DNA from 3 places in the Streptomyces sp. NPDC016851 genome. Region 1 is predicted to be linked to each of the others. Evidence: riboswitches for the same ligand, from Rfam matches in the RefSeq annotation. Region 1 holds a riboswitch; each other region holds the start of a gene.
The links. Region 1 has a riboswitch for cobalamin ahead of ACZ3I3_RS30315 (ABC transporter substrate-binding protein). Riboswitches for the same ligand answer to the same signal wherever they lie in the genome.
Positions count from the first base shown of each region.

Region 2: linked by a shared signal. The riboswitch ahead of ACZ3I3_RS28670 (cobalamin biosynthesis protein) and the one ahead of ACZ3I3_RS30315 (ABC transporter substrate-binding protein) in region 1 are both predicted to bind cobalamin.
Region 3: linked by a shared signal. The riboswitch ahead of ACZ3I3_RS13115 (ribonucleoside-diphosphate reductase subunit alpha) and the one ahead of ACZ3I3_RS30315 (ABC transporter substrate-binding protein) in region 1 are both predicted to bind cobalamin.

Region 1 covers NZ_JBVHEP010000022.1:94,143-96,335, reverse strand. The annotation lists gene ACZ3I3_RS30320 (FecCD family ABC transporter permease) at 1-262, opposite strand, end outside; gene ACZ3I3_RS30315 (ABC transporter substrate-binding protein) at 259-1,275, opposite strand; cobalamin riboswitch at 1,346-1,535, opposite strand; gene ACZ3I3_RS30310 (CoA-binding protein) at 1,617-2,045, shown strand; gene ACZ3I3_RS30305 (APC family permease) at 2,180-2,193, shown strand, end outside.
Region 2 covers NZ_JBVHEP010000020.1:118,544-120,736, reverse strand. The annotation lists gene ACZ3I3_RS28680 (inorganic phosphate transporter) at 1-638, shown strand, start outside; gene ACZ3I3_RS28675 (hypothetical protein) at 673-894, shown strand; cobalamin riboswitch at 1,036-1,175, shown strand; gene ACZ3I3_RS28670 (cobalamin biosynthesis protein) at 1,277-2,193, shown strand, end outside.
Region 3 covers NZ_JBVHEP010000006.1:332,486-334,678, forward strand. The annotation lists gene ACZ3I3_RS13115 (ribonucleoside-diphosphate reductase subunit alpha) at 1-938, opposite strand, end outside; cobalamin riboswitch at 1,060-1,188, opposite strand; gene ACZ3I3_RS13120 (GNAT family N-acetyltransferase) at 1,241-1,747, opposite strand; gene mctP (monocarboxylate uptake permease MctP) at 1,820-2,193, opposite strand, start outside.

The sequences.
Region 1 (2,193 bases):
GCAGCGACTGCATCACCGCCCCGCAGACGGCCAGTCCGGCCCCGCACACGGCCGCGAGCAGGGTGCGCGGCAGCCGCAGCTGCCAGACGATCCCGTCGCGGATCGGCGTCAGGTCCGAGCTGCCGAGTCCGAGATGGGCCGCGACGGCGGACCAGACGTCCGCGATCCGGATGTCGGCCGGGCCGACGGTGATCGCCAGGGCCAGGGAGACGGCCAGCAGCAGGACCCCAGCGGCACCGAACCCGAGCCCGCGGACGGTCACTTCACGAGCCCGAACTCGCGCAGTCCGGCGGCGACCTGTTCCACGCCCTCGACGGTGCGGATGGTCGGGTTCATGGCCTGCCCGCTGAGCAGCACGTACCGCTTGTGCCTGACCGCGTCCATGTTCCTGGTGACCGGGTTGGACTCCAGGAAGGCGATCTTCTTCGCGGCCGACTCGGCGGTCTGCGACTTGCGGGTGAGATCGCCGATGACGAGGACGTCGGGGTCGCGTTCGGCGACCGTCTCCCAGTTGATCTGCGGCCACTCCTCGTGCGTGTCGCCGAAGACGTTCTTCGCGCCGAGGGCCCGGGTGATGATGCCGGGCGCTCCGCAACAGCCCGCCATGTAGGGCGACTCGGAGTTGGCGAACCAGTACAGGAGGGTGACGTCGGAGGCCTGGATGCCCCGCGTGGCCTTCGCCGTGCGCCGCTGCAGGGAGGCCACGAGCTTGTCGCCCCGGTCCGGCACCCCGAACACGGTGGCCAGGTCGCGCACTTCGTCGTAGATGGTGTCGATGCCCAGCGCCTTGGCGCGTGCGCCGTCCCCGTCGCCGGAGTTGTCCTTGCCGGCGCAGTCCGACGGGGAGACGTACGTGGGGACGCCGAGCTTCTCGAACTGCTCGCGGGTGGCGACGCCGCCCTGGCCGAGGGTGGAGACGAAGGACGCCGTGACGAAGTCGGGGCCGGTGTCCAGGACCCGTTCGAAGGACGGGTTGTTGTCGGCGATGCGCGGCACCTTGGCGTTGGCTTTCGCCAGCCCCTTCATCACGGGGTCGGTCCAGGTGGCCGTGCCCGCGAGACGGTCGGCGAGGCCCAGGGAGAGCAGGATCTCGGTGGTGCCCTGGTTGAGGGAGACGGCGTGTTTCGGCGGGGCCTTCACGCGCACCTCGTGGCCGCAGTTGTCGAGCGTGACGGCGGCTTTCGCCGTGGTGGCCGGCGGGTCTCCGCAGCCGGCCAGGAGCAGGGAGCCGGCCGCGAGCAGGACGGCGGCACGGGCGGGTCGGGCGAGGGGCACGGGAAACCAGTCCTCAGTCGTCGAGGGCTCGATCGCGGAGCCCGGTCGTACGGTGCTCCCCCGCCGCGTACGGCCGCGGGGGCCGCCAGCAGGTCTTCGGACTCGGGTTCGTCCGGTGCGGAGCGCCTTCCCGGACGTCACACGCGACGTCCAGTGGCCGAGGCCCCGCCCGTCCCCCTCACCGCTGCGCGTCAGTTCCGGATTCGCACCGGATTCCCTGACCCACGTACATGGGTTCGACTGGCCTCGGCAAGCTATCACGGGGGGCGCGGGGGAATCACCGGGCACCGTACGTCGTTGTGCGGACAACAGTTCTTCCGCGACTCTTCAGGAGGCCACCGGTGTACGGCGACGAGGCAACGGTCCGCAGGATCCTCACCGAGCTCGGCGACACCTGGGCCGTGGTGGGCCTGTCGTCGAACCAGCGGCGCGCGGCCTACGGCGTGGCCGAGGTGCTCCAGCGCTACGGCAAGCGCGTCGTGCCCGTGCATCCGAAGGCGGAGACGGTGCACGGCGAGCAGGGGTACGCCAGTCTCGCCGACATCCCCTTCGACGTGGACGTCGTGGACGTGTTCGTGAACAGCGATCTCGCCGGATCGGTGGCGGACGAGGCGGTCGCCAAGGGCGCCAAGGGCGTCTGGTTCCAGCTCGGCGTCATCGACGAGGCGGCCTACGACCGGACCCGTGCCGCGGGCCTGGAGATGGTGATGGACCGCTGCCCGGCGATCGAGATCCCACGACTTCCTCATCACCGCGTACAGAATTCCTGAAGCGCTTTCCAGGAAATGCCCGCGCCCGGTCAAGGCTGCACAACGCGCCTTCTGCCGCCGGTTGACCGATTCCTAATCTGAGGCCTCTTGCTCGCAGAACTCACCGAGTTCTTTTACGAGAGGCCCCTTGATTCATGGTGAGCGTCGA
Region 2 (2,193 bases), on a different contig from region 1:
CCCTGGTCGCCGGCGGCGCCGTCGCCCCCGACTCCGACCCGCCCATGTGGGTCATCCTGTCGGCGGGCATCGCCATCGCGCTCGGCACGTACCTCGGCGGCTGGCGCATCATCCGCACCATGGGCAAGGGCCTGACCGACCTCCAGCCGCAGCAGGGCTTCGCCGCCCAGACCAGCGCGGCCACGGTCATCCTGGCCTCCTCGCACATCGGCTTCTCCCTCTCCACCACCCACTCCGTCTCCGGCTCGGTGATGGGCGCGGGGCTCGGCCGCAAGGGCGGTGTCGTCCGCTGGTCGACGGCGACGCGGATGTTCGTCGCGTGGGGCCTGACGCTGCCGGCGGCGGCCCTGGTGGCCGCGCTCGCCGAGTACGTCACCGGCTTCGGCAGCTGGGGCACCGCGGTGGTGGCCGTCTTCCTCGTCGCCTCCAGCGCGGCGATCTGGAAGCTCTCGCGGCGTGAGGTCGTCGACCACACCAACGTCAACGACGCCGACGAGGCGGAGCCGGCCGGTGTGGTGACCACGGCGATGGCCGCGGTGACGCCGCCGCCGGCCGGCACGGCGACGGAGGACCCGGTGCCGTCGTTCCCGGCCCAGGCCGCCGCCGAGCGGACGCCCTCGACGACCACCACCGTCTGACCCCGCCGACCGGTAACAAGGAAGAGTCTCCGATATGAAGATCGACTGGGCGGCCCTCGGCTCCGTCTTCGGCGTCAGCCTCGTGGTCACCGTGGCCCTGGTGGCCCTGTTCACCCTCGGCATCACCGGCCTGTCCCGCCGCGAACGGGCGGTGGCCCAGGGCGGATCCGCGGGCCTCGCGGTCACCGGCGCGTACGCGTGCTTCGCGGCGTGCGCGGCGGCCGTGGGATACGGGATCTATCTGATCGTGGCCTGATCACGGTCACTTCCACCGGGCGGTACGGGACTTCGGTCCTGTACCGCCCGGTTGCCGTGTGGTGGGGGCGCCAACCCGGCGTCGGAGCGCCGGTGTGGGCTTCTGCACACTCTCCCCTCGCAGGTCAACGGCAAGTTGACGGCTGAACCCGGCCGTGGTGGACTGCCGGGGCCATTAACGGCGGCAGGAGAGGAAGCCGGTGGAAGTCCGGCGCGGTCCCGCCACTGTCACCGGGGTAGCAACCCCCGGGAGCCAGGAACTCTCACCGCCGGTCTAGTCGAACCAGGGCGTGGACACCCTGAGTGAGGACATATCGCCATGCGCGGCTGCCGATCGAGGTTCAGTACCCCACCCCTGCCCGCCCCTGCGGCCGGCTGAGCCCATGGGTGCCGGTCGCGTCTTCGCGTACGGCGCCGCCGCCGGTCTGATCGGTGACCTGCTGCTCGGCGATCCCCGCCGGGGGCATCCGGTCGCCGTGTTCGGGCGGGCCGCGGGCGCCGTGGAACGGGTGTTGTGGCGGGACCACCGAGCGTGGGGCGCGCTGCACACCGCGGTGTGCGCGGGAGGAGCCGTCGCGCTCGGGGGCGTCGCCGCGCGTGCCCTGCGGGACTCCGCCGTCGCCTCCGTCGCGCTGACCGGTGCCGCCACCTGGGCCGTGGTCGGGGGGACTTCGCTGGCCCGGGAGGCGCGGGCCATCGGGCGTGCCCTGGAGGCGGGGGACGTCGACGGCGCCCGGGCGCGGCTACCGCATCTGTGCGGGCGGGATCCGCAGGCGCTCGACGCCGACGGGATCGCCCGGGCCGTGGTCGAGTCCGTCGCCGAGAACACCTCCGACGCGGTCGTGGGGGCGCTCGTGTGGGGGGCCGTCGGCGGTGTGCCGGGGCTCCTCGGGTTCCGCGCCGTCAACACCCTCGACGCCATGGTCGGGCACAAGTCGGCCCGGTACCGGCGCTACGGGTGGGCCTCCGCGCGGCTGGACGATCTCGCGGGATGGCCGGGGGCCCGGCTGACCGCCGTGCTCGCGACCCTGGCAGGAGACGATCCCCGAGGAGCGGTGCGCGCCTGGCGTGCCGACGCCGCCAAGCATCCGAGCCCCAACGCCGGGCCCGTGGAGGCCTCGTTCGCGGGGGCGCTCGGGGTGCGGCTGGGCGGAACCCTGTCGTACGGCGGGCGCGTCGAGCACCGGCCGGTGCTCAACGGGGCGGGGCACGCCGTCGCCACCCGGGACATCGAACGGGCCGTACGGCTGTCCAGGCGTGTCGGCTGGCTCGCGCTCGGCGTCTGTGTCGCCGCGCGCCG
Region 3 (2,193 bases), on a different contig from region 1:
TCCTCGATGTCGGAGTGCCAGGTCTCCAGGTAGACCGCGGCTGCGCCCTTGCGGCGGCCGCCCTGGTTCACGGCGGCGACCGAGGCGTCGAGGGTCTTCAGGAACGGGACGATGCCGTTGGAGTGGCCGTTGGTGCCGCGGATCAGCGAACCGCGCGCACGGATGCGGGAGTACGCGATGCCGATGCCGCCGGCGTGCTTCGACAGCCGCGCCACCTGGTGGTAGCGGTCGTAGATCGAGTCCAGCTCGTCCTTGGGGGAGTCGAGGAGGTAGCAGGACGACATCTGGGGGTGCCGCGTGCCGGAGTTGAAGAGGGTGGGGGAGGAGGGGAGGTAGTCGAGGCGGCTCATCAGCCCGTAGAGCGCGGCTACTTCGTCGACGGAGCGGCGGGTGTTGTCCTCGGCGAGACCGGCGGCGACGCGCAGCATGAAGTGCTGGGGCGTCTCGATCACCTTGCGGGTGATCGGGTGGCGGAGCAGGTAGCGGCTGTGCAGCGTGCGCAGGCCGAAGTAGCCGAAGCGGTCGTCGGCGGCCGTGTCGATCAGGGCGTCGAGACGGGCGGCGTGGACGCGCACGAACTCGGCGGTCCGGTCGGCGATGAGGCCCTCCCGGTGCCCCACCGCGACGGACTCGGTGAAGCACGTGACGCCCTGCGAGGCGGCCTCGGCGCGGATGCCGATCGTCAGCAGGCGCGCGGCCAGCCGGGAGTAGGCGGGATCCTCGGAGATGAGGCCGGCGGCCGCCTCGGTCGCCAGCTCGCGCAACTCCGACTCGTCGGCCCGCGCGGACCGGCCGCGCAGCGCGGCGGCGGCGACCCGGCCGGGGTCGGCGTCGGGCAGGTCGGCGGTCAGCTCGGTCAGGGTCCGCAGCAGCGCGGCACCAGGACCGTCGTGCTCTTCTTCGGCGGCTGAGACCGGATCGGCTGGCGCGATGGTCACGTGGGGCTCTCCCTCGCTCGGCACGGGGGCCTCGCAGGGCAGGGGGCAGCACGCGAGCGCACGCGGCGTCGCGTCCACCGGCCCATTCCACGAGGCCCGGACGTCAGGCACACCGGCCGGACGGCCGGGCGCGCTGTCGGCAGGTCCTCGGACTGACTCCCATGCAGGCATAAAAAGGCATGGGTACACCGTTGCGGGACAGTTCCGGATTCGCACCGGATTCCCCTGCGGCGACAGCGAGCACGAGCATACATCTTGTGCCGGGTGGCAAAAGCACCCCTAGATGTAGTGTCGCGACGGTTTCACAGTGTCAACTCGTAGGTGAGGAGAGTGATGTCGGCGAGCTCCGGAATCGGGTTCCAGTCGCGCTCCGGGGTACGGACGAAGCCGAGGCGTTCGTAGATGCGGTGAGCGGAGTGCATGGTGCGCTGTGTGGACAGGACGACGCGGACACAGCCGTCCGTCGCACGGGCGCGGTCGACGCAGGCGCGGACGAGGGCTTGTCCGGCGCCGCGCCCGCGGGCCTCGTGGGCGACGGCGAGCATCCGTATCTCGGCTTCCGAGGGCCGGGCGATGTCGGCCATGGGACCGCCGGAGGGGACGAAGGTGACGCCACCGAGGAGGTGTTCGCCTTGGGTGGCCACCAGGACGTCCGCGGCGGTGGCCCGCTTGGCCACGTCCCTGAGTTCGCCGAGGTATTCGTCGCTCTCCCCGAAGTCGAGGAGGCCGTCCTTCAGGTAGGCCTGGGCGGTGATCTCGCCGAGGGCGGCGTGTTCGGCGGGCTTCACCCGCCGGATGAGGATGTCCATGGTCCGAGTGTGCGGGACGGGTACGACAACGGGCCGCCGGTTTCTCACCGACGGCCCGCTGTCACCTGCGAGTCAGTGCGAGGTGCCCGCCGTCGCCGGCGGAAGCTCCACCTGGACGCCGGGGTCGCCCGCGTCCGCCGTGTAGTCCTCCGGCTTGGTCTCGTCGATGCCGTCGGGGGCCTTCAGGGCCCTGAGGACGAAGGTCAGGACGACGGTGACGACGACGTTCAGGACGAACGCCGTGAGGCCGATGTAGCCGATCTCGCCGATGCCCGGGATCTCCTTCGACGAGCCGCCGAAGTGCTTCTGGGTCGGCGAGGCGACGCCGTACGCCGCGGCCGTGCCGTAGACCATGCCGACCGCCCAGCCCGCGAGCAGCGCCCAGCGGTGGAACCAGCGGGTGAACAGGCCACCCACCAGGGCCGGGAAGGTCTGCAGGATCCAGA